4 regions of the Sanguibacter sp. 25GB23B1 genome follow, and region 4 is predicted to be linked to each of the others. Evidence: riboswitches for the same ligand, from Rfam matches in the RefSeq annotation. Region 4 holds a riboswitch; each other region holds the start of a gene.
What was found. Region 4 has a riboswitch for cyclic di-AMP ahead of ABKW26_RS00985 (C40 family peptidase). Riboswitches for the same ligand answer to the same signal wherever they lie in the genome.
Positions count from the first base shown of each region.

Region 1 (8,878 bases), on a different contig from region 4:
GTCGACTCCGGCTTCGTGCGCATCCCCGCGAGCCAGGCGACCCCGGTCGAGCTGGGGATCAACGGCTCGCTCGAGGGCTGGCCGCTCTTCGTCTTCGTCTTCGGTCTCGTCGTCGCGATCGTGCTCATGGTCCGCAAGGTCCACGGCGCCATCCTCATCGCGATCCTCTCCTCGACCGTCCTCGCCGTGATCATCGAGGCCGTCGCGACGGTCGGCCCGCAGACGCTCGACGGCAGCAACCCCACCGGCTGGGAGCTCAACACCCCTGAGGTTCCCGACTCCTTGGTCGCCGTGCCCGACTTCTCTCTCCTCGGGCAGTTCTCGCTCTTCGGGTCCTTCGAGAAGATCGGTGCCGTCGCCGTCATCCTCCTCGTGTTCTCTCTGCTCCTCGCGGACTTCTTCGACACGATGGGCACCATGGTCGCCGTCGGTGGCGAGGCCGGGCTGCTCGACTCCGAGGGCAACCCGCCGCGGACCCGCCAGATCCTCATCGTCGACTCCCTCGCCGCCGCGGCCGGCGGCGCGGGGAGCGTCTCGTCGAACACGAGCTACATCGAGTCCGCTGCCGGGGTCGGGGACGGGGCCCGCACGGGTCTCGCATCCGTGGTCACCGGCATCGCGTTCCTCCTGGCCACCTTCCTGTCACCGCTCGTCGACATGGTCCCGTTCGAGGCGGCGACCCCTGCGCTCGTGGTGGTCGGTTTCCTCATGGTCATGCAGGTCTCGGGTATCGACTGGAAGAACCTCGAGGTCGCCATCCCGGCGTTCATCATGATCATCCTCATGCCGTTCACGTTCTCGATCACGGCGGGGATCGGTGGCGGCTTCATCGCCTTCGTCGTCATCAAGCTCGCGGTCGGCAAGGTCAAGGACATCCACCCGCTCATGTGGCTGGCGGCGATCCTCTTCGTGGCGTACTTCACACGTGGGCCTCTCGGTGAGCTTCTGGGTGCATTCTGACCCAGGGTCAGCCAGTTCGTCCCCACATCTGACGTAGTCTCGGGCACGTGAGACCGAGCCACATCTTCCGTCTGACCAACAGCGTGCAGCACTACGCCTGGGGGTCGGCCACAGCGATCCCCGAGCTCCTCGGCGTTGCCGCGGACGGGAGACCTGTCGCTGAAATGTGGCTCGGCGCGCACCCGCTCGCTCCGTCCCGGTGCGCGCCGTCGAGCATCGACACCGCAGGAGCAGGCGGCTTCGACGGGGTCTGGCCGGTCGCGCTCCCGGACCTCGTGCGCAGCGAGCCGGACCGGATGCTCGGTGTCTCGGTCGTCGAGGAGTACGGGCCGCGGCTGCCGTACCTTCTCAAGGTCCTCGCGGCGGAGCAGCCGTTGTCGCTCCAGGTCCATCCCCGGCCGCACGTCGCCCGGGCCGGGTTCACCCACGAGAACGCGGCGGGCATCCCGGTGGACGCCCCCGAGCGCAACTACAAGGACGACCAGCACAAGCCGGAGATGATCCTGGCGCTCACGCCCTTCGAGGGACTGTGCGGCTTCCGACGTCCGGTGCGCATCCTCCAGCTCTTCGACGGGCTGGACGGCGAGCTGCTCGGCGCGATGCGTGACGCCCTCCGCGCCTCACCCGACGCGACCGGGGTGCGGAACGCGTTCGAGGTCGCGCTCGCCGCTCGAGGCACCGACTGCACGGCAGACATCGCGGCGACCGTCGCGTCCGTCCGGGAGCGCATCGCCCGCGGCGGTGCCGGTTCGCCGGGCGGGGTCGTCTCGCGCGGCGACCACACGGCCGTCGCTCTCGCCGAGCACTACCCGGGTGACCCGGGCGCGCTCGTCTCGCTCATGCTCAACCGGGTGTCCTTGCTGCCGGGGGAGTCCGTGTTCCTCGCGTCCGGAGAGGTGCACGCGTACCTGTCGGGTCTGGGCATCGAGCTCATGGCGAGCTCGGACAACGTGCTGCGCGCCGGCCTCACCTCCAAGCGGGTCGACGTCGAGGCGCTCCTCGCGTGCGCGAGCTACGTGCCCCGCCCGCCGGTCCGACCGGTCGTGACCCCTGGCGTCGAGGGGAGCACGCTCACGACGTACCGCTCGCCCGTCCCGGAGTTCTCGCTCCTCTACGGCTCGGTCGTGGGCGAGGCTGCGGTGGCGCACACCGGGCCGCGGATCGTCCTGTGCCTCGACGGCGAGGTCCGCGTCGAAGGAGCGTCCCAGCCCGCGGGGGCGCCGGCGCGCCTCCGTCGGGGCGAGTCGGTGTTCGTGCCGCACGACGTCGGTGCCGTCACGCTCCGTGGGGACGGGACGGTCGTCGTCGCCTACGTGCCGTGAGGGTGAGCTCGGCCACCGCGCAGGTCGTTGCCTGAGGTAATGAGTTAGGGTAAGGGTGTGCCCCAGACCCCTTCCCCCGCCGAAAGTCTCGACATCGCCGACGACCACTGCGTCCCAGAGACCCTCGCCGGCCAGCTCCGGGTCGCGCTCACCCGCGTCGGGCGCCGGTTGCGCGCCCAGCAGGGCGAGACGGACCTCACCGAGGGTCAGCTCGCCGTCCTGTCCGCCATCCACCGGCACGGCCCCATGACCCCGGGCGCGCTCGCCGAGCACGAGCGCATCCGACCGCCGTCGATGACACGGACCGTGACCTCCCTCGCCGACGCCGGCCTCGTCGCCAAGGTCGGTGACGCGACGGACCGCCGGCTCGTCCTCGTCGAGCTCACCGAGCGCGGGACGAGCGAGGTCGCCGAGACGAAGCGGCGCCGCAACGCATGGCTCACCGAGAGCCTCGAGGGGCTGACCGAGGACGAGCGCCAGACGCTCGCCCGGGCGAGCGAGCTCCTCACGAGGATCGCCACTCGATGAGCCCGACCTTCACCTCGCTCAAGTACTACAACTACCGACTGTGGTTCGGTGCCGCGTTCGTCGCGAACGTCGGTACCTGGATGCAGCGGGTCGCGCAGGACTGGCTCGTCCTCACGGTGCTCTCGGACGACTCCGGCATCGCCGTCGGCGTCGTCACCGCGCTGCAGTTCCTGCCCGTGCTCTTCCTCTCCGCGTGGGCGGGCGTCCTCGCGGACCGCATGAACCGCCGCAAGCTCCTCATGATGACCCAGGGGACGATGGGCGTCCTCGCCCTCGCTCTCGGTGCGCTCGTCCTGCTCGGGCACGCCCAGCTCTGGCACGTCTACGTCTTCGCGACGCTCCTCGGCTGCGCGTCCGCCATCGACGGGCCCGTCCGCCAGGTCTTCGTCGCCGAGATGGTGCCTGCAGGCAAGCTCTCCAACGCGGTCGGGCTCAACTCCGCGTCCTTCAACGCGGCACGGCTCGTCGGCCCCGGCGTCGCCGGTCTGCTCATCACTCTCGTCGGCCCAGGCTGGGTGTTCGTCATCAACGGCGTGACCTTCGCGGCAACCATCATCGCCATGTCACGCATGCGGGTGGGCGAGCTCAACGTCATGCCTGTCGCGTCCCGGGCCAAGGGTCAGATCCGCGAAGGGATCCGGTACGTCCGGGGGCGCAGCGACATCGTCGTCATCATGGTGGTCATCGGCGTCGTCTCGACCTTCGGCCTGAACTTCCAGCTGACGTCCGCGCTCATGGCCCGTGAGGTCTTCGGCAAGGGCGCGGCCGAGTACGGGATCCTCGGTTCCATCCTCGCGATCGGCTCCCTCACCGGCGCGCTGCTCGCCGCCCGGCGCGAACGACCGCGTGTCCGCCTCGTCATCGGGGCCGCGTTCGCCTTCGGCGTCACCAGCGGGCTCATGGCGCTCATGCCGACCTACCTCACCTACGCGCTCGCGTGCATCCCGGTGGGCTTCGCGTCGCTGACGATGATGACGGCCGCGAACAGCACCATCCAGATGTCGACCGACCCGCAGGTGCGGGGCCGCGTCATGGCGCTCTACATGATGGTCTTCCTCGGTGCGACACCCATCGGGTCGCCGATCGTCGGGTGGGTGGCCGAGGTGTTCGGCCCGCGCTGGGCGATCGGCATCGGGTCCATCTCGGCGCTCCTCGTGGCGACAGGCGCCGCCCTGTGGACGTCGCGCCACTGGAACTACACCGTCAGCTATCAGATGTTCCACCGACCCCACGTCGCGGTGAGCTACGCGCGGACCGAGGCCGACGAGGACGAGGTCGACGCCCTCGCTGCCGAGCGTGCCGAGCGTCACCGGGTCGCCGAGGAGCTCCGTGCCCAAGAGGCGAAGGACGGTCTGACGTCAGCGTGACGCCGAGTGTGGCGCTGGGTCAGAGCAGGGTGTCCACGACGTAGTCGATGCACGCCGTGAGCGCCTGGACGTCGGCCGGCTCCACGGAGGGGAACATGGCGACACGGAGCTGGTTGCGCCCCAGCTTGCGGTACGGGTCGACGTCGACCACGCCGTTCGCGCGGAGGATCGCGGAGATGCGTGCCGCGTCCACCTCGGGAGCGAAGTCCACGGTGCCGACGACGGTGGAGCGTGCGGCGGGGTCGGCGACGAACGGCGTCGTGTGCTCGCGCGCGTCCGCCCAGCCATAGAGGTTCGCTGCCGACTCGGCCGTGCGGGCCGCCGCCCAGTCGAGACCACCCTGGCCGAGCATCCACTCCACCTGCTCGGCGAGCAGGAAGAGCGTCGCGACGGCGGGGGTGTTGAGGGTCTGGTTCGCGCGCGAGCTCGTCACGGCGGTCTGGAGCGACAGGAACTCCGGGATCCACCGGTCGCTGGCGTCGATCTCGGCGATGCGCTCCACCGCCGCAGGGGAGACGACGGCGAGCCACAGACCGCCGTCGGAGGCGAAGGACTTCTGCGGGGCGAAGTAGTAGACGTCGGTCTCCGAGACGTCGACCGCGAGGCCGCCGGCTGCCGAGGTCGCGTCGACGACGGTGAGCGCGCCCTGCTCGGCGGAGCCCGGGACACGTCGCACCGGGGCCATCGCCCCGGTCGACGTCTCGTTGTGCGGCCAGGCGTAGACGTCCGCGTCCGGTGCGTGGTCGGGGAGCGCGACCGTCCCCGGCGCGCCGGTCGTGACGAGGGAGGGCGAGAGGAAGGGTGCACCCGTCGTCGCGGACGCGAACTTCGCCCCGAACTCCCCGAAGACACCGTGCGCCGCCCGGTCGCGGACGAGACTGAACGTCGCCGCGTCCCAGAAGGCGGTCGAGCCCCCGTTGCCGAGGACCACCTCGTACCCCTCCGGGAGGGAGAACAGCTCCGCCAGGCCGGAGCGCACCCGGCCGACGAGGTCCTTCACCGGTGCCTGGCGGTGGGACGTCCCCATGAGGGTGTGGCCCGTCGCCGCGAGGGCGGCGAGCTGGGCGTCACGCACCTTGCCCGGGCCGCTGCCGAACCGGCCGTCGCGCGGGAGGAGGGCCGGGGGGATCGTGGGCGCCGTGTCAGTCACGTGCCACACCCTACGCGGGCACGTCACCCGGCGTGAGGTCGTTCGAGCCCCGGGATAGGGTGTCTGTCGGAGACGAGCGAGACCGCCGATCGGCGCTCTGGGGGCCTTCAGACGGCATCTGATCTACAGGAGGAACGCGTGAGCGACCTGATCGACACCACCGAGATGTACCTGCGGACGATCTACGAGCTCGCTGAAGAGGGGATCGTCCCGCTCCGCGCCCGGATCGCCGAGCGTCTGGGGCACTCGGGTCCGACCGTGTCGCAGACCGTCGCTCGCATGGAGCGTGATGGGCTCGTGGTCGTCAGCGGCGACCGCCACCTCGAGCTCACCGAGCTCGGCTACGGCAAGGCGATGCGGGTCATGCGCAAGCACCGGCTGGCCGAGCGCCTCCTCACCGACGTCATCGGCCTCGACTGGGAGTTCGTCCACGACGAGGCCTGTCGCTGGGAGCACGTCATGAGCGACCGCGTCGAGCGCCGGCTCGTGGACCTCCTCGACCACCCGCACTTCTCGCCGTACGGCAACCCCATCCCGGGCCTCATGGAGCTGGGCGAGTCTGCCGAGGCGGTGACGTTCCTCGAGGGCGTCGTGTCGCTCACGGCGCTCATGGCCGCGCGGTCCGCGAACGGCGGGGTTCCCGAGGCCGGCGCGTTCCCTGCGACGGTCGCGCGCCTCGGCGAGCCGCTGCAGACCGACGTCGAGCTGCTCGCCCGGCTGGCGTCCGCGGGCATCAAGCCGGGAGACGTGGTCCAGGTGGAGCGCCAGCCCGACGGAGCCGGGATCTCGGTGACCTCGGAGGGGGCGGAGATCGTCCTCGACCTGCCGGACGAAGTATCCCGCCACATCTTCGTTGTGGCATAGGTCACATCGGGTGAAGTTCTTCTCGAGGGCGGGTGACATACCGGAGGTATCTGGGGTACCTTCGTGTTGCTTCGTAGGGATAACAAACTCCGCGAAGTGCTCGAGCGGAACGCCGAACCCTGCCACTGCTCGAGGCTGCCTACAACCCGCTGGCAGGGACGGGGGACCCAAATCTGGGCAGTGCTCACCCACTGCCCTCGGGGTGAAGCCGCATGAGAACGTTCACGCGGCCGGGTGTTCTCCTACCCGAACCCGACAGCTGACCTCGCAGGCGTCTTGGAGACAACGTGACCACTAGCACCACTCGTGCCCGCCACCGGCAGGCACGGCGCCCGATCACTCCGCTCACCACGCTCGTCAGCTCCGCGACAGGCAATGCAGCCGTCATGGGGCGTCGTACGGCCGTCGTCGCCGCGTCCTCGGGCCTCCTCGTCTCGTTCATGGGTACCGGCGCAGCCACGGCCGCTCCCTCCTCCAGCAGCCCTGCGCTCAACTCCGTCGACGTCTCCGCGCTCACCGCGCAGGCGCGTGCGGCGCTGAGCACCGCTCCCGCCGTCACGGTCGCCGCCGACGCGACCTGGACCGTGGAGCAGACCGCGGTGTCGGTCACCCCGAAGCCCGAGCCGGCTCCCGAGCCCGTCCGCGCGGTCGCAGCCACGCGCAGCGCCGAGCGCACGGCGATCGTCACGGACGCCGACACGGAGACGACTGAGGTCGCCGCGACGACCGAGACCGCAGCCGCCCTCGAGATCCCGGCCTCCGCCGCCGGCAGCTCGATCGTCGACATCGCGAGCCGCTACGTGGGGGTCCCGTACCTCTCCGGCGGCTCCACCCCGGACGGCTTCGACTGCTCCGGCTTCACCGCGTACGTCTTCGCTCAGGCTGGCGTCTCGCTCCCGAGGACGTCGGACGCTCAGAAGGCCGCCGGGACGATCATCCCGCGTGACCAGGCTCAGGCCGGCGACCTCATCTGGTCTCCCGGACACATCTCGATCTACGCCGGTGGCAACACCCAGATCGACTCTCCGAAGCCCGGAGCGACCATCCAGTTCCGTTCCATCTGGCAGTCGAACCCGGTGTTCATCCGCATCGGCTGACCGTCACCTGTCGACGAAGCCCGGACCGCCGTCGCGGCCCGGGCTTCGTCGTCTCCGGGCATCGTCGTTCGGCGTCTCGATCGTCCACCTGATGCATGCTGAGTGTGAGTCCAGCGTCATGGGAGAGTAAAGTCGACGACAAGTGAAGTCGTGGACCGTCACGTCAAGGGAGACCTGTCATGAGTCGCACCGAAGCAATCCTCGTCGGTATCGACGGCTCTGCCTCGAGCCTGCACGCGCTCGACTGGGCCACGGCCCTCGCCAGACGGTCCGGGCAGCCGCTGACGATCGTCTGCTCGTACTCCCTGCCCTCTTTCGCGGCCGCGTCGCTCGACGGCGGCTACGCGGCGCTCGACGACTCGTCGATCCAGGCCGGCGCCCGGGTGGTCCTCGACGAGGCTCTCGCTCGGGCTTCCCTCTCGGGCGTGTCGGTCACCGCGCACCTCGCGACGGGCGACGCCGCCGGGGTCCTCATCGAGATGTCCAAGGACTTCTCCCTCGCGGTCGTCGGCACGCGGGGCCGAGGGGGGTTCGCCGAGCGCCTCCTCGGCACCGTCTCCTCCGCGCTCCCCGCCCACGCGCACTGTCCCACCGTCGTCGTGCCGCTCCGGTCGGAGGAGGCTGCTCTCGACGAGGACCCCGTCGCGCCGCTGCGTCGCATCATCGTCGGTGTCGACGGCTCGCCCTCGGCGCGCGGCGCCCTCGACCAGGCGATCGAGCAGGCGCTCCTGTGGGAGGCCGAGCTCGTGGCCGTCGCTGGTGTCCCGGTCGGGTCCGGCTCAGGCCTCCTCGCGTGGCTGCCCGCCTCGATCGACCACGAGCAGGTCCTCGCGGACGTCACGAAGGGCCTCGACGCCATCGTCGACGCTGCCGAGGCCGCTCACCCCGGTGTGACGATCCGCAGGATCGTGCTCGACGGCACGGGCGCCGAGCTCCTCACCGAGTTCTCGACCGCGAGCGACCTGCTCGTCGTCGGGTCCCGCGGCCGCGGCGGGTTCGCGGGCCTTCTCCTCGGCTCGACGAGCCAGGCCGTGCTCCACCACTCCGCGTGCCCCGTCATGGTCGTCAACAAGCACTGCGACGCCGCCCGGCAGGCGCAGGACCCGCCGCCGGCCCAGGACACCGCGCGCTAGTTGCGGTTCCGGTACAGCCGCATCGTGATCGGTGCGAGCACCGCCGTCATCGCGACGGTCACGACGAGGACCCAGGCCACGTCGGAGAGCTCGACGGTGCCGCCCATGAGCCCGCGGATCGCGGTGACGAGGTGGGACACGGGGTTGACCTCGACGAAGGACTGGAGCGCCGAGGGCATCGTCGACGGGTCGACGAAGATGTTCGACGCGAAGGTCAGCGGCATGAGGATGAGCATCGAGACGCCCATGACCGCGTTCGGGCTGCGCATGACGAGCCCGAGGATCGTGAAGATCCAGCTGAGGGCGAACGCGAACGCGAGCAGCAGGGCCACGGCGAGCACCGTGCCGACCGCGCCGCCGGCCGGGCGGTACCCGAGGACGAGCCCGAGCCCGAGGGTCACCACGGACGCGATCGTGTACCGGACGGTGTCGCCGAGCAGGGCCCCGACGATCGGTG
Region 1 is NZ_JBDYKL010000006.1:17,577-26,454, reverse strand. Features, by position in the region: gene ABKW26_RS05485 (NCS2 family permease) at 1-960, shown strand, start outside; gene manA (mannose-6-phosphate isomerase, class I) at 1,008-2,282, shown strand; gene ABKW26_RS05475 (MarR family transcriptional regulator) at 2,340-2,810, shown strand; gene ABKW26_RS05470 (MFS transporter) at 2,807-4,177, shown strand; gene serC (phosphoserine transaminase) at 4,197-5,327, opposite strand; gene ABKW26_RS05460 (metal-dependent transcriptional regulator) at 5,466-6,191, shown strand; cyclic di-AMP (ydaO/yuaA leader) riboswitch at 6,292-6,480, shown strand; gene ABKW26_RS05455 (NlpC/P60 family protein) at 6,479-7,288, shown strand; gene ABKW26_RS05450 (universal stress protein) at 7,468-8,421, shown strand; gene ABKW26_RS05445 (ABC transporter permease) at 8,418-8,878, opposite strand, start outside.
Region 1: linked by a shared signal. The riboswitch ahead of ABKW26_RS05455 (NlpC/P60 family protein) and the one ahead of ABKW26_RS00985 (C40 family peptidase) in region 4 are both predicted to bind cyclic di-AMP.

Region 2 (8,878 bases), on a different contig from region 4:
TCGGTGTTGACCGCACGGGCAGCTCTGAACTGTGTCTGGCGCACCCGGTCCTTGAGCCTCACGAGTAGGTCCGCATACCCGGCCAGCTCCAGCGCGCCCTCGTCCTGCGTCTTCATGCCGTCATTGTGCCGGGTCAACCGCTGCGGATAGGACGGACCCGATGCCCTCAGTTGATGAAGGTTCGATTGAGGTTTCCTCCTGGCCCCACAAGTCCCACGCGCGCGGCCGCGAGGGCGGCGACGCTTCTGGCAGCAGACCCAGAGGAGTCCCCGTGCACACCGCTCTCGTCCGACTGTGGTCCGTCGTCGCACTCACGGTGCCGCTGGCCACCTATCCCACCCTCGCCCTCGCGGTGCCCGAGCACCAGCAGGTGACTGTCGACTACGCATCCCAGACCGCAGGCCCCGTGACCGATGTCGATCCTCTGCCGGAGGGCCCCGCAACGCCGCCCGCGGACGACATGGAGGGGATGCAAGGCATGGATCACTCGACCCCTGTCGAGGAGGAGCACGGTGAGCACGAGGAGACCAGCGACGACCACCCCGACGAAGTGGCCCCCACACCGGACCGGCCCCGGGTCCCGGTGCTCTCAGCGTTCGGCGGGCTGAACGCTGTCGTGCTGGTCAGCGCCGCGGTGCTGCGCCGGCGCCGCCGCGACAGCGACCTCCCCCTCACCGCCCGCACGGCTGATCGGCCACGAAGGATCCCGCGATGACCACGCCCATGCTCACACCGCCCTCCGCCCAGGACGTCGATCCTGACGTGACCCCGGGACCAGACCTCACGCCACCACCAGTGGGCCGCAACCTCATGGCGATCCCGTGGATCGCCCGGTCGCTGCGCAGCCGCTGGTACCCGAAGATCTTCCAGATCCCCGTCGCCGCAGTCTTCGGGCTCGTCGCCTACCAGCTCCTCGCCGGGCCCGACGTCGCGCACGAGAACGCGGGCACGGCCCTCATGTGGGTGCTGTGGTGGCCCGTCATCCCGATCGTCTTCGTCCTGCTCGGCCGGTTCTGGTGCGCGGTCTGCCCGTTCGGGGCCCTGACGGACGTCGTGCAGAAGTGGGTCGGCGTCAACAAGCCGGTGCCGAAGTTCCTCAAGAACTACGGCATCTGGATCATCGACGCCTCGTTCCTCGCGATCACATGGGCCGACCACGTGTGGGGCGTCGTCGAGTCCCCTGGGGCTCCGGGGTCCTGCTGCTCCTGCTCACCACCGCGGTCATCGCCTCCGGCGCGTTCTTCCAGCGGCGCACGTTCTGCCGCTACCTGTGCTTCCTCGGCGGGCTCTCCGGCAACTACGCCCGCGTCGGCATGGTCGAGCTCCGTGCCGACACCGGGATCTGCAAGACCTGCACCGCCAAGGCCGTCTGCTACAACGGCAACGACAAGGTCGCTGGCTGCCCGCTCTTCACCTTCCCGCGCACGATGGACGACTCCGCCAACTGCAACCTGTGCGCCAACTGCATCAAGTCCTGTCCCAACGACGCCATCCAGATCCGCGTGCGCAAGCCCACGAGCGAGCTGTGGTTCATCACCAAGCCCAAGATCGAGCAGTCCTTCCTCGCGATGGCGATCATGGGCATCGTCCTCATCCAGAACATCACGATGCTCGAGGTCTGGGCGGACGTGCTCACGTGGATCGAGAGGACCACGGGGATCACGAGCTACCCGCTGATCTTCACCGTCGCGTTCACCGTCGCCGTGACCGTCCCGGTCGCTCTCCTCGCCATCGCCTCACGCGTCGCGGCCGCCGGGAACCTCGAGAGCACCGCGAAGAACTTCGCACGCTTCGGGTACGCGCTCATCCCCCTCGACGTCGCCGCCCACCTCGCGCACAACCTCTTCCACCTCCTCGCCGAGGGCGGCTCCGTCTACACCACCGTCGCCGCGCTCTTCGGTGCACGCACCACCGGCGTCGACCCCGCCCTCCTGAGCACGGGCACCATCCAGGTGCTCCAGTTCGCACTGCTCGCCCTGGGCGTCGCGGGCTCGCTCTACACCGCCCGACGCATCGCCCACCGCCGCTACCGCACCGACGCACGTCGCCGAGCGACCCTCGTGCCCTACGCAGCGATCATCATCCTGCTCGGCGCGGTCAACGTGTGGCTGTTCCTCCTGCCCATGGCGCACCGCATGTGAGACCGGACGCTAGCGGCGAGATCCTCTGCACCAGGCCTCACGCTCATAGAGAGCGCGGCATGGTCGATGGGACAAGTCGACTACGGAGGAGGTGAGCACAATGGACGGGATCGTCTCGATCACTCAGCGGATCAACGAGATTCAGGCAACGATCGGCTCTTTCTCCTCACCTCGCCCTGACCTCCCGGGCTCGGTCCGCTCGGCGTCGTTCGATCGAGCCCTCGGACTGGCCGTCGACGACCTGTCGAAGGTCGACGCCGCGGGCGCTAAAACCGTCTCGTGGTCAGCTGCTGGCGTTCCCGCCGACCTTGCCCGTTACGGCAACGGCGAAGTCCCCCGCGCGGAGCTCATGAATGTCGCAGGGACGGGGCATCGCCTGTGGGCGCCGGCCGGAGAAGCGTTCGAACAGCTGCTTGCGGATGCGGCCAAGGATGGCGTCTCGATCGGGATCACCGATTCCTATCGCTCCTACGATGCGCAGGTCGACGTCGCAGAACGCAAGGGCCTGTACTCCCAGGGAGGCCTCGCGGCCACCCCGGGAACAAGTCCTCACGGCTGGGGCATCGCCCTTGATCTCGACCTGAACTCCCAGGCCCAGGCCTGGATGCGATCCAACGCCGGACGCTACGGCTTCGTGGAGGACACCCCCCGCGAGCCGTGGCACTGGGTCTACCGCAAGTAGCTGGCCACACTCACTCCTGGAACCAGGAGCGCCCGCCGTCTCCGGTGCGGTAGACCGTGCTGTCGAATGCGGCGAGGTATGACTCCTCCCCGATCGCCGTGAAGGCCTCTGGTGTTCCTTGAGGCACACCGGTGACAGCCCACGCCGCTCCGTCGAACATCCACAGCCTGCCTGTCGCGTCCAAACCTGCCAGGGACGCTGTGACCTGGTCCGCGTGACCAGGAACATGAGCGACCAGGACAAGGCGCTCTATCGGCTGGGACTCATGCGGAGCGAAGTTCGTTCCACCGTCCGTACTCACGAGAAGACCGGTCTCCGTCGTCGCGACGAGTCGGTCCGGGTCGTTCGGATCGACATCGACATCTCGGGCGTTGATGCTCGGTCCGCTGGTCCAGGTCACACCGGCGTCGTTGCTGATCTTGAGCCGCCCGTCGGAGGAATCCAAGCCGTAGAGCCGGTCTCCTGCTCCCGTGAGGTCGTGGAAGTCGCTGTGCCCGCGCAGGGAGACGTCCTCCCATCCGGCTCCAGCGTCTGTGCTGCGCAGCAGACCCAGGTTTGCCGGTGCGACCTCCCCGGGAGCTGGGTGGCCGCTGGCGTAGAACGTGTCGGGCCCGGTGACCACGAAGCCCATCATGTCGTTTCGGCTCTCGCCGACGGGCTGCGGGACTGAATCGTCGAGCCGGAACAGTCCCTGATGTGTTGCGACGTACACCGTGTCGTCGCCAGGGTTGAGTCCGATGCCGTGGATGTGTTCGAACGTGGGCGGTGACGCGTCGGACGCATCACCGGTCGGGTCATCGGTGGCTGGCGATGTGGCACAACCGGCGAGGGCGAGAACAACGGTGAGCGCCAGTGCAGAGGCTGGTCGTGCGATGGGGTGAGGGCGCATGGAAGGTCCTTGAGAAGGGGGAGGCACGGCAGGGTGCGGCGGGACAGCGTGATTCGCCGTCCCGCCACAAGAAGGTGAGCTGAGTCAGAGGCTGTCGAGCATGCCCTGCATCGTTGCGATCTCGGTCGTCTGCGCGTCGATGATCGTCTGGGCGAGCGCCAGAGCGTCAGCGTTCTCGCCCGAGTCCAGCTCCTCCTGCGCCATCCCCACTGCGCCTTCGTGGTGGCCGATCATCAGCTCCAGGAACCGTTGGTCGAACTCGGTTCCAGTCAGGGCACTGAGCTCGGTCATGACCGCTTCCTGGTCCATGCCTTCCATCTGCATGTCGCCGTGGTCCATGCCTTCCATGCCGTCATCAGGCGAGGTCTCCTCGCCCCAGCCCTCGAGCCAGGACGTCATGGTGTCGATCTCAGGGCCTTGGGCAGCGGAAATTTCCGTTGCGAGGTCCTTGACCTCCTGGGTCTCGGCGTTCGTCGCCGCAAGGTCAGCCATCTCGACTGCGCCCTCGTGGTGGACGATCATCATCTGTGCGAACTCGGTGTCGGCGTCGTTGTGTGCGACCTCGGCGGCCTCCTGTGTAGTTTCCTGCGCCGTGGGTGTCGATTCCGACTCCGGCGCAGCATCGCCGCACGCGGCGAGAGCTGTGGCCAGGGCCAGCGAAGCAGCAAGGGCAGCAATACGTGTCTTGGTGTTCATGGTGGGCTCCATCGTCTGTCCGTCCCTGGACGAGGGACGGGATCTGGGTGTGGTTGCTCAGGTTCGCCGCGGGGACGGCAAACCAGAGGGTTCCTACACGCGCAGAACGCACAGAGAGTGCGCCACGATGGGTCGGCTGCCTCGAGGGCGATGAGCCGATACCGCCACCAGCACCGCCGGGGCGTCGTCGTGCATACGTCGCAGTCGGCTCCTGGCGAGGATCCACCGAGAGACGGCCGGTACCAAGATTGCCGCCGCGACCAGAGCGCAGCACACGACGAGAGCGTCGTGGAGCGAGCTGTCAGCGGTCGGGTGATCGAGGGGAAGGAGCGTGACCTCCGACGCCGAGGGCGTCGTCCACGTCGCGTCCGCCAGGCTCGACGCGACCGACATCGGTGCCTCGAGCTCCATGTGCCCGCCGTGCCCGTCCTCGGACGCGCTGTTCAGCACGACCCCGAGGAGCACCACCAGGAGCAGGACGACGACAGCGCCGACGCGCTGGATGCTGCTCACCCGAGCGCGCATCTGTCCCCCAATCACCGGAAAAACCCAACTGTGGTCAGGCTAACAAGAGTTCCTGAGACCTCGATGAGCCCATCGTCGCTGGTCCCTTCGTCGGAGCGAGCGCTTCACCCCCACAAGCCGTGATCATCCCGTGACATACCCCGGGTACGTCCTGTACTTTCGAGGGGCTCCACAGCGGCGAGATGCCAGTGAAGCGCTCAGGCGGCACGTCGAGCCCTGCCACCGCCTGAGGTTGCCGATGAACTCGTTGGCAGGGACGGGGGACCCAGAAGTGGGCGCTGGCTACAGCGTCCTTGGGGTGAAGTCGTATGGCCCGAGAGGTCATCGGCCGGGTGTTCTCCTACCCGAACCCGACAGCTAACCTCGCAGGCGTCATGGAGAGAACATGAACACGACGGTGAATTCTGCCCGCCACCGCGCGGCCAGGCGCCCTATCACGCCCCTGACGACACTGCTCCTCAGCACCTGCGAGAACGCAACGACCATGCGTCGTCGAACAGTGGTCGCAGCGGCCTCCTCGGGACTCTTCGTCTCGATGTTCGTCGGAGCGCCGGCCTCGGCGGCACCCGCCGCCGCCTCGTCTCCGAGCACCGTTGATGTCGACGCACTGACAGCCCAGGCCCGCGAGCAGCTGGATGTTGCGCCCGCAGTCACCGCGGCGAGCGACGCGTCGTGGACCGTCGAGCACACCGCGATCTCCGTCACACCCGCACCCGAGCCCGAGCCCGAACCAGAGCCGGAGCCGGAGCCGGTCCGGTCTGCACCCGCTGCTTCACGGTCGGCTGAGCGTGCGTCGACCGCGACTGTGACGAGCGAAGCTGCCGCACCGACCGAAGCCCCTGCTGGGGCTTCGATTCCCGCCACGGCCTCCGGAAGCGCCATCATCGAAGCGGCCAGCCGCTACGTCGGCGTGCCCTACGTCTGGGGAGGAACTACCCCGAGCGGGTTCGACTGCTCTGGATTCACCTCCTACGTCTACGCCCAGGTCGGGATCACCATCCCCCGCACCTCCGGCGAGCAGCAAGCAGCCGGCACCGTCGTCTCGCGAGACCAGGCACAGCCCGGAGACCTCATCTTCTCCCCCGGCCACATCGGGATCTACGCCGGCGGCAACACGATGATCGACGCGCCCAAGCCCGGCAAGACCATCCAGTTCCGCGAGATCTGGCAGTCAAACCCAACCTTCGTCCGCATGACCTGATAGACGGACGGGCCCTGCGCGTCGTGTCACCTACGGGCTGTGACCTGCGCTGGCCGAGAGGGATTGACGGACAAGCTCATCACGCTCTCCTCGCGCTCTGGCCATAGTTCGTCGCAGGAGCGGCAAGAAGCGAACCTAGGTGCTTGACGGGTGCACCGTTCACACCGTGCGCTCCGCTCACTCGTCGACATCGTCCCGGGTGACGGCTTCCACCACCGGTCGTTCTGTCGCCACCGCGCCTACCTCGGCGGCGGCCGCCGAGCTCCTCGGCGCCCGCCACACCACCGACTGTCCACCTCTCAGTGTCTCTGCACGGCCGTTCACGCGGACGCGGACCCGATGGTTGATCGCGCACGGGTCGGCGGTAACAGTGATGGCGTCATGGTCGAGCGAGATTCGCAGACGCTGCCCGCGGTGCACCAGGGTGAAGCGGGCACGGCGCAGCGCAGTGGGTAGGCGGGGGTTGAGGACGACGCTCTCGCCCTCGGTGCGCACGCCTCCGAAGACCCGGGTGACGATGTCGATGGTGGCGGCCATGGCCCCGAGGTGGATGCCCTCACCTGTGGTCCCGCCCTGGGTGTCGTCCAGGTCGGCGGCAAGGGCATCACGGAAGGTCTGCCACGCGCGGGCCGGGTCCGTCCGGGCGAGCACGGAGGCGTGCACGACCCGGCTGAGGGTCGAGCCGTGGGCGGTGCGGGCTAGGTAGTACTCGACCGTGCGCGCGAGCACCTCGGGCCCGGTGCAGTAGCCGAGCCGCTCGAGGGTGGCCGACAGCTCGTCGGGGCCCAGGAGGTAGAGAAGCATGAGGACGTCAGCCTGCTTGGCGAGACGGTAGCGGTTGGTGGCGTCGCCCTCGGCTTCGAGGATGAGGTCCAGCCGGCCGATGTCGTCGTAGGTGCGCCGATAGTGGGTCCAGTCCAGCTCGGCCAGCGCCTCGTATCCAGCGAACTGGCTGATCACGCCATCGTGGAAGGGGACGCTCAGGCGGAGGGTGAGAGCCTCCCAGCGGCCAGGCTCGTCACGGCCGATCGCGAGCCGGGCGCGTAGCTCGTCGCAGTCATACCCGGACGTCACCGCGAGCACGTCGACGGCGCGCGCGCACACCCAGGCCGCCAGGACATTGGTGTAGGCGTTGTCGCGCAGACCTTCACCGGGGGCGACGGGGTAGCCGTCGTGGTACTCGTCCGGTCCCATCACCCCGTCGATGTGGAACCGGTCCTCTGCCGTGTCGTAGGTGGCCAAGGACGTGAAGAACCGGGCGACCTCGATGATGAGGTCCGCGCCACGGCGGGCGAGCCAGGCCACGTCCCCGGTGGTCTGGAAGTGCTGCCAGGCGTTGTGCGCTACCGCCAGGCCGACGTGATGCTGGCGGCGGGAGTTGTCCGGCATCCACCGCCCGGACCTGAGGTTGAACAGCACCCTGGGGGTCTCCTCACGTCCATCGCTGCCGCTCTGCCAAGGGAACCTCGCCCCCGCATGCCCGTCGGCACTGGCGGCGGCACGGGCGGCGTCCAGGCGCCGGTACCGGTAGTCGAGCAGGGCCCGGGTGACCCCGGGACTGCGGGCAGTGAGCACGGGCAGCACGAACAGCTCGTCCCAAAACACGTGCCCGCGGTAGCCCTCCCCGTGCAGCCCGCGCGCCGGCACCCCGGCATCGACCTCGGCGGTATGCACGGAGAGGGACTGGAGCAGGTGGAAGACGTGCAGATTCAACACCAGCTGGGTCTGGCGGTCCGCGTCCAGGTCAACGCCGAAGCGGTCCCACAGCTGTGCCCAGGCTGCCTCGTGCGCGGGCAGCAGAGCGGCGAGGCCGCCCGGCGACCGGCTCAGCTCGCCTAGAGCCCCCATCCCGGACGACGCGATCGCCGCGTCCTTGGAGGTAACGACGGTGACCGTCTTGTCGATCGTGACGGGCCGGCCGTCGCGAAGGGACAGGTCGAAGCGCAAGCCTTGGCGGTCCCTCTCGCCCACCAGCGCCGCGGAAGTGTCGGCACCGCTGACGGTGGTGCGGGCGGCGACGGCGATGCGTACGTGGCTCTGCGTGGTCTCCACCTCGGTCAGTACGGTGTGCTCGTCCACGCGCTCCTGGGTGAGAGTGCGCAGGTGGTGGTCGGCGAGCCCGCGGTACTCCGCGACGTTGGTGTTGGATACGCTGGCGTCGACGCCGGAGAAAACGCTCACCGGGCCGTCCCAGCCCTCGGCCACTAGCGTGGTCTCCAGGGCGGCGAGGTGCGGGCGGGCCATCGAGACCAGGCGGCGCTGGCACACGCGCAGGCGCCGCCCCGCGGCGTCAGCGAGCACGGCCGTACGGGTGAGCACCCCGCGGCGCAGGTCTAGCTCACGGCGTTCATCGGCGACGGTCAGACCGGCGGACCACCAACCTGCCGCACCGATGCGCACGTCCAGGACCAACCAATTGGGGGCGTTGATCAGGTGTTCGTCCTCGACCTCGCGCTCGTGCATGACGGATGTGAGCCGGTTGTACACCCCGGCCAGGTACGTCCCCGGGTAGTGCACCCCGTCCGCCTGCCGCTCCGGGGCCGCGCCGCGGGTGCCGAGGTAGCCGTTGCCCAGCGTGGTCAGCGCCTCCCGGTGTGCCTCATGGACCGGGTCGAACCCCTCGTAGACCAGGACCCACGGGTCCGTCCGCAGGGAGCCCAGGTCCAGATGGGCGACGTCAGTCACGACGACGTCTGCACCAGCCGCCTCGAGCGCCTCGCGCTGCCCGCCGCGATCGACGCCGA
Region 2 is NZ_JBDYKL010000034.1:25,023-33,900, reverse strand. Features, by position in the region: gene ABKW26_RS16315 (PDDEXK nuclease domain-containing protein) at 1-116, opposite strand, end outside; gene ABKW26_RS16310 (hypothetical protein) at 272-715, shown strand; partial or broken gene ABKW26_RS16305 (4Fe-4S binding protein) at 712-1,026, shown strand; gene ABKW26_RS16300 (hypothetical protein) at 1,146-2,141, shown strand; gene ABKW26_RS16295 (M15 family metallopeptidase) at 2,242-2,823, shown strand; gene ABKW26_RS16290 (F510_1955 family glycosylhydrolase) at 2,834-3,712, opposite strand; gene ABKW26_RS16285 (DUF305 domain-containing protein) at 3,797-4,408, opposite strand; gene ABKW26_RS16280 (hypothetical protein) at 4,502-4,921, opposite strand; cyclic di-AMP (ydaO/yuaA leader) riboswitch at 5,160-5,320, shown strand; gene ABKW26_RS16275 (C40 family peptidase) at 5,418-6,134, shown strand; gene ABKW26_RS16270 (beta-phosphoglucomutase family hydrolase) at 6,312-8,878, opposite strand, start outside.
Region 2: linked by a shared signal. The riboswitch ahead of ABKW26_RS16275 (C40 family peptidase) and the one ahead of ABKW26_RS00985 (C40 family peptidase) in region 4 are both predicted to bind cyclic di-AMP.

Region 3 (8,878 bases), on a different contig from region 4:
GGTTGAGGCACAGGACGTCGAAGAGGTCCGAGACGAGGTCGTTCTCGAAGGTCGCGAACATGACGTTGACGAACGCCACCGGCCGCGTCGGGTCGAGCTCCCGCGTGAGCGTCACCAGCGGTTCGAAGTACTCGCGCGCCCCCTGCTCGCTCGAGTCCGGCTCGTTGGCGATCGACCACAGGACGACGCACGGGTGGTTCTTGTCGCGGGCGACGAGCTCGCGGATCGCCTGGGCGTGGGCCGCCTGCGTGGCATCGTTCGTCGTCTCGGGAGAGAAGGTCGGCTTCTTCACGCCGCCGAAGATGCCGCCGGCCATCGCCATGTTCAGCCCCACGGCCGCAGTCTCGTCGATGACGACGATGCCGTGCCGGTCGGCGAACTCCATGACCTCCTCGGCGTAGGGGTAGTGCGACGTGCGGAAGGAGTTGGCGCCGATCCAGTCCATGAGCTGGAAGTCGTGGACGAGATAGGCGTTGTCGTGGCCCTTGCCGCGTACCGCGCTGTCCTCGTGCTTGCCGAAGCCCGTGAAGTAGAAGGGCTCGCCGTTGATGAGGAACTCCATGCCTCGGACCTCGACGGTGCGCACGCCGACCGGCAGGACGTACTCGTCCACACGCTCCCCGTCGGCCCCCAGGACCTCGACGACGAGGTCGTAGAGGTACGCGGCACCCGGTTGCCACAAGGTCACGCCAGAGATGCGGACAGAGCCCTGGTGTCCCTCCCCGGAACCGACGACCGTCCCGACCGCGTCCCGCACCGAGACACGCACGTCGGCGGACCCGCCGACCGTCTCGACGGCGAAGCCGACGATGCCGTCCGCGCCGTCGACGTCGGTCGTCACCGTCACGTCGTCGACCCGCACCCTCGGCGCGCTGTACAACCAGACGGAGCGCGCCAGGCCGGCGTAGTTGTAGAAGTCGTGCAGGTAGCGTTGCTTGCGCCTGCCGTCCGCCGTGACCTCGATCGACCCGGGCGGGATGGTCTCGTTGGTGAGGACGTTGTTCACGGCGATCGTCAGCCGCAGCACCTCCCCCGGCGTCACGAGCTCGGTGACGTCAGCCTCGAAGGGCGTGTAGCCGCCCACGTGCTCGGCGACGAGCGTGTCCCCGACGTAGACCCGACCCTCGTGGGTCGCTGCGTCGACACGGACGAAGACCCGCTCCCCCGCCCAGCCGCGCGGGACGCGGACCTCGCGCTGATAGCGGACCCAGCCCACGTGGTCCCGGATCGCGCTGTCGGCGAACAGGTCGTTGTAGCTGGCCGGGACGGGGGCCTCGAGGGGGCCCTCGACGAGCGACGACCAGCGCACCGCCGACTCGTCCGGCTCGACGGCGAACCGCCACAGGCCGTCGAGGTTGACGAGCTCGCGGGTGGGGGACGACTGAGGCTTGAGCATGGGAGACCTTCCTGTGCCGCTGCGGCGGCTGCGCTTCGTTGCGATGACCTGACCTGCCGACCGGCGGCGGGTGCGGACGCGTCCTTGCGTGGCCTCAGTCCATCATTGATTGACGCTTCTGGCAAGCGGTTGCCATCTTGCCGCTGCAGAAGGCGTGAAGATGCTGGTCGCAGCACCGCGTCGGCGACACGGTCACATCGCGCAGGCCGTCCGGCGCACGTGCCGGACGCCGATCGACAGTCCTCAGCGAGCGCCCGGCGCCGCCGTCGAGCCCCGGACGACGAGCTCGGTACGCAGGTCGCGGGACGGCGCCCCGACACCCTCGCCCCCCGGAGCACCGACTGCACCGAGGAGCAGACGCACGGCCTGCTCCCCCGCGTCCTCGAGGGGCGATCGCACGGTCGTCAGCGGTGGTGTGGTGAAGTCGCTGCCGAAGATGTCGTCGAAACCGACGATGCTCAGCTGCCCCGGCAGCACGACGCCGTTGCGGGTCGCCTCCCGCAGGAGTCCGATCGCCATGAGGTCGTTGAACGCGACGACGGCCGTCGCACCGGACAGCCGGACACGCGCGAAGGCCGCCACCCCCGCGTCGAGCGTGGGGCGGTTCGGGCCGATCTCGGCGAGCGACATGCCACGCGCGCGGACGCTCGCGCTGAGGACGTCCCAGCGACGTCGGCTCATCCAGGACGTGGATGGACCGGACACATACACGATCGAGCGGTGCCCGAGGTCGTAGAGGTGCCGGACGGTCTCCTCGACACCCACGGCGACGTCGGGCACCACACCCTCGACCCCGTCGACCTCACGGTTGAGCACGACCACGGGCTTGCGGCTCGCCAGCTCCCGGATCTGGGAGTCGTCGAGGCGCGTCGTCGAGAGGAGGAGCCCGTCGACCGACGGGAGGACGCGCCGTGCGGCCGTCGCCTCGAGGTCTCCGGACTCCTGCGACTCCGCGACGACGAGCGTGTACCCGGCAGCCGCCGCAGCCCGCTCGGCACCACGGACGATCCCGAAGAGGACCGGGTTGGTGATGTCAGCGACGAGCAGGGCGAGGGTGTTGGTCCGGCCGGTGGGCAGCGCACGCGCGATGGGGTTGACGTGGTACTTGAGCTCCTTGGCCGCCGCGTGGATCCGCTGCTCCGTCTTGACGTTGATCCGCCCCGGTTGGCTCAGCGCGCGGGAGACCGTCGACGGGTTGACACCCGCGAGCTCGGCGATGTCGTAGATCGTCGGTGCGCCGCGTCCCGAGCGGGCGCGACGCCGGGGTGGCGTGGGGGCCTGCTCGCTCGCACCCTCGACGTCCTTGTCGCTCACCACTGCAACCTCCTCGGTGCTCGTGCCGCTCGTCCTGGGCCACCCCGGACGACATCTGTCGTCGTCATCACACAGCGGCACCTCAAGTCTGGCCCCTGACGGCCGATGTGTGAGCCATGAGCATGCCCTCGAACTCTCGGGCCGCGCGATGACGCGCGCGACACTCCCCACAGCCGGCGAGCCGATCGAGGTCTCCACGTCGGACGAGCGGTCCTACACGACGTGGGTGGACCAGTGCGACGGCCGCTACATGCGGGTGTTCGCACCGCACGACCTCCTCGTGGTGGACCTGCCCGGTCCAGGATCGGTCGTCGTCGTCCGGTGGCACAGCCCACGCGGCCGTCATCACGTCGAGGCGGTGTTCCTCGAGCGCCGCGGTGACGGCGGTCTGCAGTGGATCCTCGAGGTCGAGGGCGACCTGCGCATCACCCAGGACCGGCAGTTCGTCCGGGGAGCCGGCGGCGAGCCGATCACGCTGGTACGACTCGACCCGGAGCCCGTCGAGGACCCCGAGGACGACACGCCCGCGCGACCGCCGGCCGAGGTCGCCACGGGCGTCGTGGTCGACCTCAGCGAGCGGGGTGTCAGGGCCCGCTTCGAGGTCCTCGACCTCGAGGCAGAGGACCTCGTGACCGTGGATCTCACGCTCGACGACACGACGCTGAGCATCATCGGGAGCGTGCTGCGACTCTTCCCCGGCGCTCGAGGGGTCCCGCCCGAGGTCGTCGTGGTGTTCGACACGGAGGAGGCGACGGCGACGAGGCTCCGCCGCTACGTCCTGCAGTCCCAGCTGAGGGCCCGCCAGGCCGCAGCCGACTGACGCTCGGGTGGGACGTGTCTTCACAGTCCCATCGCAGCACCCGGTCACGGTGCCGTCAACCGGTTGCCACCGCGGTGTCGACACCACAGGCCTCCGGGTCGAGGCGACGACGACGCCGTGCGCGCACGATCAGCTCGGGGAACCGGCGATGTTCACCATCCAGAACACACCGAACTTGTCCGTGCACATCCCGAAGGAGTCTCCCCACGGCGCCTGGGCGAGGGGCTCTGCCACCACACCGCCGTCGGAGAGCTTCTCCCAGTACCCGGTGAGCTCGGCCGTGTCGTCCCCGCTGAGCGAGACCGAGACGCTGCCGCCGGGCGTGTAGTCCATCGAGCTCGGGGTGTCGGACGCCATGAGCACGAATCCGTTGGGCGCCTCGAGCTGTGCGTGCATGACCTTCTCCGCCTCGGCCGGGTCGTCGCTCGCCCCGAGCTCGGCGAAGGTGCTCACCGTGAGCTCCCCACCGAAGACGGACCTGTAGAACTCCATGGCCGCACGGGCCGTGTCACGAAAACCGAGGTAGGGGTTGAGCCGTGTAGCCATGGTGAGACCACCTTCGTCGTCGGTCGAGCAGGGAGCGCCGCGCCGTGGAGACCGGCACCATTCGGACATCTCACGCTAGCAGCGACCGACGACACCGCACGGAGGGCACACACGACGAGCGCTCGCACGGCGCACCGGCACGAGCAGCCGCGAGCGGAGTCGCTATGACGTCCGTCACGATCGTTCCGAGCCGTGCCGAGCGGGAGGCCGCACCCTCGCCGCCCGTCCGCGAGCCGGCAGCGGGATGACCTGCACGCACGCCACGGATCCAGCACCTGGACCGTGACCCGGACGCGACAGGGACGACGAGCGCGTCCGAGTCCGCCACGCGGGCCGTGATCGTCCCGTGACATACCGCCGGAATCTCATGTACCTTCGACATGCTCCACCCGGCAACCGCCTCGGGAGCGCTCGAGCAGAACGTCTAGCCCTGCCACTGCTCGAGGTGATCTAGGAATCATGGCAGGGACGGGGGACCCAGGAGTGGGCGCTGCTCGCAGCGTCCTTGGGGTGAAGCCGCGCGGACTCGATCCGACGGCCGGGTGTTGTTCTCCTACCCGAACCCGACAGCTAACCTCGCAGGCGTCTTGGAGAGAACATGACCCTTCGTACCGATGGCCCGCGCCACCGCGCAGCGCGCCGCAGCATCACCCCCCTAGCAGCGCTGTCCACCGGCGCCACGGGCAACGCAGCCGCCCTCGGCCGCCGCACTGCCATCGTCGCCGCATCCTCCGGGCTCCTCGTCTCCCTCATGGGTGCCGCACCCGCGTCCGCCGCGCCGGCATCTGCTGATGCTGCACTGAGCACGTTCGACGTCGACACCCTCACGGCCCAGGCCAGCGCCGCGCTCGTCACCGCTCCTGCGGTGACCGTCGCCGCCGACGCGTCCTGGACCGTCGAGCAGACCTCGATCACCGTGACGCCGGCTCCCGAGCCGGAGCCCGAACCCGAGCCGGAGCCCGTCCGCGCCTCGACGACCACCACGTCGCGGTCCGCCGAGCGCACCGCGGTCACCGAGACGGCAGCACCTGCCGCAGCGGCGATCCCCGCCTCGGCCAACGGCAGCGCGATCATCGACGCCGCCAGCCGCTACGTCGGCGTCCCGTACGTCTACGGCGGCACCACACCGTCCGGTTTCGACTGCTCCGGCTTCACGTCGTACGTGTTCGCTCAGGTCGGCATCTCCCTGCCCCGCACCTCGGGTGCACAGCAGGCCGCCGGCACAGTCGTGTCCCGCGCCGACGCCCAGCCCGGCGACCTCATCTTCTCCCCGGGGCACATCGGCATCTACGCCGGCGGCAACACCCAGATCGACGCACCGCGTCCGGGCAAGACCATCCAGTTCCGCGACATCTGGCAGTCCAACCCCACGTTCATCCGCGTCGGCTGACACCCGAGCGCTCAGCACCACCGAGTCACCGACGGCCCGGCCCGCACCAGCGGACCGGGCCGTCGTCGTCTCCGCTCAGGCGCGGATGTCGAACATCTTCAGGCGGGCGCGGTCACGCGACGTCGACGACGCCTGGAGAGCGAGCAGCTCGGCGTAGATGCCGTCCGTGCCGGCCAGCTCCTCGGGTGGTCCGATCTCGTCCACACGGCCGTCCTTGAGCGTGATGATGCGGTCCACGGACGAGATCGTCGAGAGCCGGTGCGCGATGATGATCGTCGTCCGGTCGGCCATGAGCCGCTCGAGCCCCTCTTGGACGAGGCGCTCGGACTTCGAGTCGAGCGAGCTCGTGGCCTCGTCGAGCACGAGCACCGGCGCCCCCTTGAGGATCGCTCGCGCGACGGCGATCCGCTGCTTCTGCCCGCCCGAGAGCTTGATGCCCCGTTCGCCGATCTGGGCGTCGTAGCCCTCCGGGAAGCGCGAGACGAACTCGTGCGCGTTCGCAGACCGTGCTGCGGCCTCGACCTCCTCGTCCGACGCACCGGGGTCGGCGTACGCGATGTTCTCGCGGATCGTCCCGGAGAAGAGCGCAGGGTCCTGGAACACCACCCCGATGTCCGCGCGCAGGTCCTCGAGCGACGTCGTCGCGATGTCGACGCCCCCCACCCGGATGGTCCCGGAGTCCGGACGGTAGAGCCGCAGCAGCATGCTCACGAGGGTGGTCTTCCCGCCGCCGCTCTCTCCGACGACAGCGATCCGCTCTCCCGGAGCGATGGAGAACGTCACGTCACGCAGGACGTCTTCGGTGCCCTCGTACGAGAACGTGACGTTGTCGAGGTCGACACCCACGGGGCGCGCCGGGCCGTCGTGCGTACGCGACGGGTCCGGGAGCTCGTCGCGCTCGGGCTGCTCCGCCATGACCGCGAAGTAGTCGCGGCTGCCGGCGATCGCACGCTGCGCGGAGTCGACGAGATAGCTCATGGAGAACACCGGCTGGCGCGCCATGCTCACGAGCTGCACGAGCAGGACCATGACGGCGATCGTGAAGTCACCCCGCAGCGTTCCCACGAAGATCAGCGCGAAGACCGCGAAGAAGATGACGTTGAGCGCCGCTCGTCGCGAGGTGTCCATCGCGTGCCAGTACCGCGACTGCACCCGGGTGGTCCGCACGGTACGGCCGTAGCGCTCCTCGAAGGTCGTCAGCTCGCGGCGCTCCTGGACGAAGCTCTTCACCACACGGACCTGGCCGATGACCTCGGCGAAGCGTCCGCCGGCGATGTCGAGCTCGGTGTTCTTCTCCGACTCGAGCGCCTGCCAGCGCACGCTCGTGATGGTCGTCAACCACGTGAAGACGGGATAGATGACCGCGAGCAGCAGTGCGAGGGCCCAGGAGTGGAAGGCCGTGATCGCGAGGATCGCCACCACGGTCAGGAGCATCGGGAAGAACATGTTCGCGAACATGTTGAGGAAGTTCGTCGTCTCGGTGATCGAGCGTGTGAGGCGGTTGATCACCGTCCCCGTGAGCTCGCCGTCGAAGTAGCGCTGCGGGAGCCGGAGGAGGTGGGCGAAGTACCGCGCAGCCAGGGTGGCTCGGAGCCTGGCCGCCATCGTGTCGCCCAGGTAGCCCCCGATGTTCGACAGGAGCGTGTTCGCAAGCTCGGCGGCGAGCAGGGCCGCTGCGAACCAGATGACGCGGGAGACCCCCGACTCACCGCCCTGGTTCGCCTCGACGACGTACCCGGTCGCCGCGCTCACGACGAACGGTGTGAGGAGGCCGGTCGCGGCGACTCCGACGGAAGCCACGACGATGCCGACGTAGTACGGCCAGAGCTCGCGGGCGACACCGAGGATGCGGACCAGGGTGCGCACGCGTCAGGCGCCCGGCTGCGACCCGGTGGCGTCGCCCGACGTCAGCCGTGGGAGGAGCTGCTGGGCGCGGGTCGCGATGTCGTCGCGGACGAGGCGCATCCGTTCCATCCCCTCGATCCCCCGCTCCGAGGGCTCGTCGGTGTCCCACATCTCGACGGGCGTCCCGTCGACCGAGACGACCTCGGCCTCGCGACCGAGCACGACGACGAGGTCGGCCGCCGCGACGAGGGACGGCTCGAGGGCACGCGGGCGCTCGTCGCGGATGTCGATGCCGACCTCGAGGAGCGCGTCGACGGACTGGGCGTTGAGCGCCGTGCCCGGGCGGGTGCCGGCGGACGAGACGTCGACGGCGTCTCCTGCGACGGCACGCAGGAGACCGGCAGCCATCTGGGACTTCCCGCCGTTCTTGACACAGACGAACAGGACGCGCGGGCGGTGAGTGGTCATGCAGGCATCCTCGCCCGCTGTATAGAGCCGTGTCAATACAGCCGGGCCGGGTGTCCGCGTCCCGGCGACGACCGTCTTGCTCAGTCCCAGAACGGGTGTGTGAGCTCCTCGTCGATCTCGATCGGGTCGGTTGCAGCAGGAGCGCTCGCGCGCGTGATATCCATCTCTCTACCGTCGTCGACAGTCGTCGCGGCCGTCTAGGACTTGTGACCCATGAACCGCGTCGTCGCACGTCAGAGGCGTAGGACCAGCAGGGTGAGATCTGTCGGGCCCGTCAGCCGTGCGGCTTCTCGGGCCAGGCGTGCTTGGGGTACCGGCGACGCAGCTCCGCCCTGACCTGGGTGTAGCCGGTCGCCCAGAAGGACTCGAGGTCTGCGGTGACCGCGACCGGGCGTCGGGCGGGCGAGAGGAGGTGGAGCACCACCGGCACCCGCCCGTCCGCGAGAGACGGTGTCCTGCGCCAGCCGAACGCCTCCTGCACCGTGACGGCCACCACCGGGTGGTCTCCGGAGTAGTCGACGACCGGACGCGCACCTCCCGGCAGGAGCACGCGCTCGGGCGCGAGCTCGCCGAGCCGGCTCGCCTCCGGCCACGGGAGGAGACGCCGGAGCGCACCGACGAGGTCGATGCGCGCGAGGTCGCCGGCCGACCGCACCCGTGCGAGGTCGGGAGCGAGCCAGTCGTCCAGCACGTCGAGGAGGGCGTCGTCGGCCACGTCCGGCCACGGGGCGCCGAGGGCGCCGTGAAGGAACGCGAGCCGCCGCCGGAGCGCACGCGCCGGTTCGCACCACGGCAGTGCCGCGAGCCCGTCCTGGCTCAGTCCCTCGCGGACCGCCGCGACGACCCGCTCCGGGGGAGGTCGGAGAACCCGTTCGGACGACAGCTCGATCGCTCCGAGCCGCGTCGTCCGGCGAGCGACGACGCGACCGTCCTGCCAGCGGACGTCCTCGTCCTCGCGGAGCGTGGACCCGGCGGCCTCGAGAGCGAGGTCCTCGTCGATCGGCGCAGCAGAGCGGATGAGTGCGTCACGACGTCCTGGCTGACGGTCGGCGTCGGCCACCGCCAGCCAGTCGTACCCGCTCAACGGTGATCCCGGCGG
Region 3 is NZ_JBDYKL010000013.1:4,465-13,342, reverse strand. Features, by position in the region: gene uidA (beta-glucuronidase) at 1-1,396, opposite strand, end outside; gene ABKW26_RS09240 (LacI family DNA-binding transcriptional regulator) at 1,640-2,710, opposite strand; gene ABKW26_RS09235 (PilZ domain-containing protein) at 2,859-3,530, shown strand; gene ABKW26_RS09230 (VOC family protein) at 3,660-4,076, opposite strand; cyclic di-AMP (ydaO/yuaA leader) riboswitch at 4,498-4,676, shown strand; gene ABKW26_RS09225 (NlpC/P60 family protein) at 4,675-5,466, shown strand; gene ABKW26_RS09220 (ABC transporter ATP-binding protein) at 5,542-7,332, opposite strand; gene ABKW26_RS09215 (low molecular weight phosphatase family protein) at 7,336-7,779, opposite strand; gene hrpB (ATP-dependent helicase HrpB) at 8,054-8,878, opposite strand, start outside.
Region 3: linked by a shared signal. The riboswitch ahead of ABKW26_RS09225 (NlpC/P60 family protein) and the one ahead of ABKW26_RS00985 (C40 family peptidase) in region 4 are both predicted to bind cyclic di-AMP.

Region 4 (2,938 bases):
GACGCCGTCGACGGTCCGGACGGCACCCCGGGCATCTACGGCGTGGTCGAGGTCCGCCACCCCGCCGTGTTCGTCGTCCCGCTGACGGACGACGACGAGGTGGTCCTCGTCGAGGTCGCGCGCTACGCGACGGGAACGCTCTCGCTCGAGGTGCCTGCCGGTGGGTCCGACGGCGAGGACCTCGTGCTCGCCGCGCAGCGCGAGCTCCGCGAGGAGACGGGCCTGGCTGCGACGTCCTGGCAGCGCGTCGGCACGATGTTCGCTCTCAACGGCGTGTGCGACGCGATCGAGCACGTCTTCCTCGCGCGCGGTCTGCGCACGGCGGACGAGGCGGCCGAGCAGGCGGCCGAAGGCATCACGGGCACACGGACGGTGCCCTGGTCCGAGGTCATGGGACTCGTCCAGGACGGGACCATCACGGACGGCGAGACGGTGGCCGCACTCATGTACGCGGCGATCGCCCTGGGCCGCGTCTCATGACGCGCGCACGCGTCAGCGCTCCCCCTACTCGTCTGGTCACGCTCGCCGACGCCGCCCCGCTCGCGGCCCTGCTCACCCGGAACCGGGAGTTCCTCGCGCCGTGGGAGCCGGTGCGGCCGGACGCGTACTTCACGGAGCGCGGGCAGGCCCTCGTCCTCGGTGCAGTGCTCGAGCAGCACGCGAACGGGACGTGCATGCCGCGCGTCGTCCTCGACGAGGCGGGTGAGGTCGTCGGGCGGATCACGCTCGACGGGATCGTCCACGGTGCCTTCCAGTCGTGCAACGTCGGCTACTGGGTGAGCGAGCACGCGAACGGGCGCGGTCTGGCGACCGCAGCCGTCGGCGACGCGGTGCGGGTCGCGTTCGACGAGCTGGGGCTGCACCGCGTGCAGGGCGTGACGCTCCTCCACAACGGCGCGTCGCAGCGAGTCCTCCAGCGCAACGGGTTCGTCCGCATCGGCACGGCACCCGAGTACATCGAGATCGCGGGTCGCTGGCAGGACCACGCGATGTACCAGGTCATCCGGTCGTCCGTCGGCGCGACGCACGGGCTCGCGGACCGTTTCCACCCGGACTTCACCCGCTCCTGAGCGACTTCACCCGTGACCTCCCCGTGACATACCCGCGGTAGGCGACATATGTTCGGAGTGCTTCACACGGCGACCGCCACGTGAGGTGCTCGAGCGGACGTCTAGTCCTGCCACCGCCCCGAGCCATCGACGACACCCTGGCAGGGATGGGGGACCCAGAACTGGGCACTGCTCGCAGTGCTCTCGGGGTGAAGCCGCGCGGACTCGATCCGGCGGCCGGGCGCTGTTCTCCAGCCCGAACCCGACAGCTAACCTCGTAGGCGTCATGGAGAGACATGTCTGTACGACCGCGCCCTGCCCAGCACCGCTCTGACCAGCGGGCACGCACCCCTCTGACCGACCTCGCAGCGAGCGCGAGCACCAACGCGAGCGTCATCGGCCGACGCACCGCCCTCGCCGCCGCGTCCTCGGGTCTCCTCGTCTCCCTCATGGGCGCCGCCCCCGCGAGCGCCGCACCCGTGTCGACCGCGACGAGCACCGTCGACCTCGACGCGCTCACCACGCAGGCACGCGCCGCCCTCGAGACCGCGCCGGCCGTGACGACCGCAGTCGACGCCTCCTGGTCCGTCGAGCTGACGAGCATCACCGTCACACCCGCCCCGGAGCCTGAGCCCGTCGTCGAGCCCGAGCCGGAGCCCGCTCCCGCCCGCGCGACCACGTCGCGCTCCGCCGAGCGCGTCGCAGTCGGCGCGACGACCGTCGAGGAAGCCGCACCCGTCGTCGAGGCGACGCCCGCCGCGGCGCCCGCGTCGGCGAACGGCAGCTCGATCATCGACGCGGCCAGCAAGCTCGTCGGCATCCCGTACGCCTCCGGTGGCACGACGACCTCGGGCTTCGACTGCTCCGGCTTCACGTCGTATGTGTTCGCCCAGGTCGGCATCTCCCTCCCGCGCACGTCCAGCGCGCAGGCCGGAGTCGGCACGGTCGTCTCCCGCGCCGACGCCCAGCCCGGCGACCTCATCTACTCCCCCGGCCACATCGCCATCTACGCGGGCGGCAACACCCAGATCGACTCGCCGCGTCCAGGGAAGACCATCCAGTTCCGCGAGATCTGGCAGTCGAACCCCACGTTCATCCGCGTCGGCTGATCGCGGCAGACGACGCGCACAGGCCGTGCGCGCTGGGCCCGGACCGTGCACACGGTCCGGGCCCTTCGTCGTCATCAACCGGACGAAGCCCCTTCAGCAAGCCCGTGACCGGGGACTTCTCCCCGTAGACCGGCCGGATCGATCGCCCTAAGGTCATCGCTGTGACTGCCTTCCACGACCCAGACGCGGCGCTGGCCAAGATCGAACGTGACATCGAGATGGCGCAGGAGCGAGCCGCGAGGGCTGTGCGTGCACGGCAGGAGATCGACCAGGTCCGCGGGACCGCGAGCAGTCGCCGGGGCGAGGTGACCGTCCAGGTGGACGCGACCGGAGTCCTCGCGTCGCTCCGGCTGACCGACGACGCCCTCGACCTGGGTCCTGACCGGTTGGCCGAGCTTATCCAGGACACCGTCCGGGCGGCATCCCGTGACGCCGCACAGCAGGCGCTGCGGGTGGCGGATGCCGAGTTCGGCGAGGGCTCGCAGTACACCGCGCACCTGCGCACCGAGCTCGACGCCCGCACGCGGTGAGCGCCGGCGCAGAGTACGAGGTCTCTCTCGACACGCTGTTCAACCACGCGGCGCACGTCCAGTCGGTCGCCGACGATGTCGCGCTGGCCGCCGACGCCGCGAGTCACGTCGATCTCGACGGTGGGGCGTTCGGGGTCCTGTGCTCGTTCCTGCCCGTGTTCGTCAACGACGCGGAGACAGCCACCGCGGGCGCCGTCCTCGCGGCAGCGCAGACGCTCGACGCGATGGCCGAGGGCGTGCGGGGCATGGC
Region 4 is NZ_JBDYKL010000001.1:202,638-205,575, forward strand. Features, by position in the region: gene ABKW26_RS00975 (NUDIX hydrolase) at 1-480, shown strand, start outside; gene ABKW26_RS00980 (GNAT family N-acetyltransferase) at 477-1,070, shown strand; cyclic di-AMP (ydaO/yuaA leader) riboswitch at 1,188-1,348, shown strand; gene ABKW26_RS00985 (C40 family peptidase) at 1,346-2,158, shown strand; gene ABKW26_RS00990 (YbaB/EbfC family nucleoid-associated protein) at 2,320-2,688, shown strand; gene ABKW26_RS00995 (hypothetical protein) at 2,685-2,938, shown strand, end outside.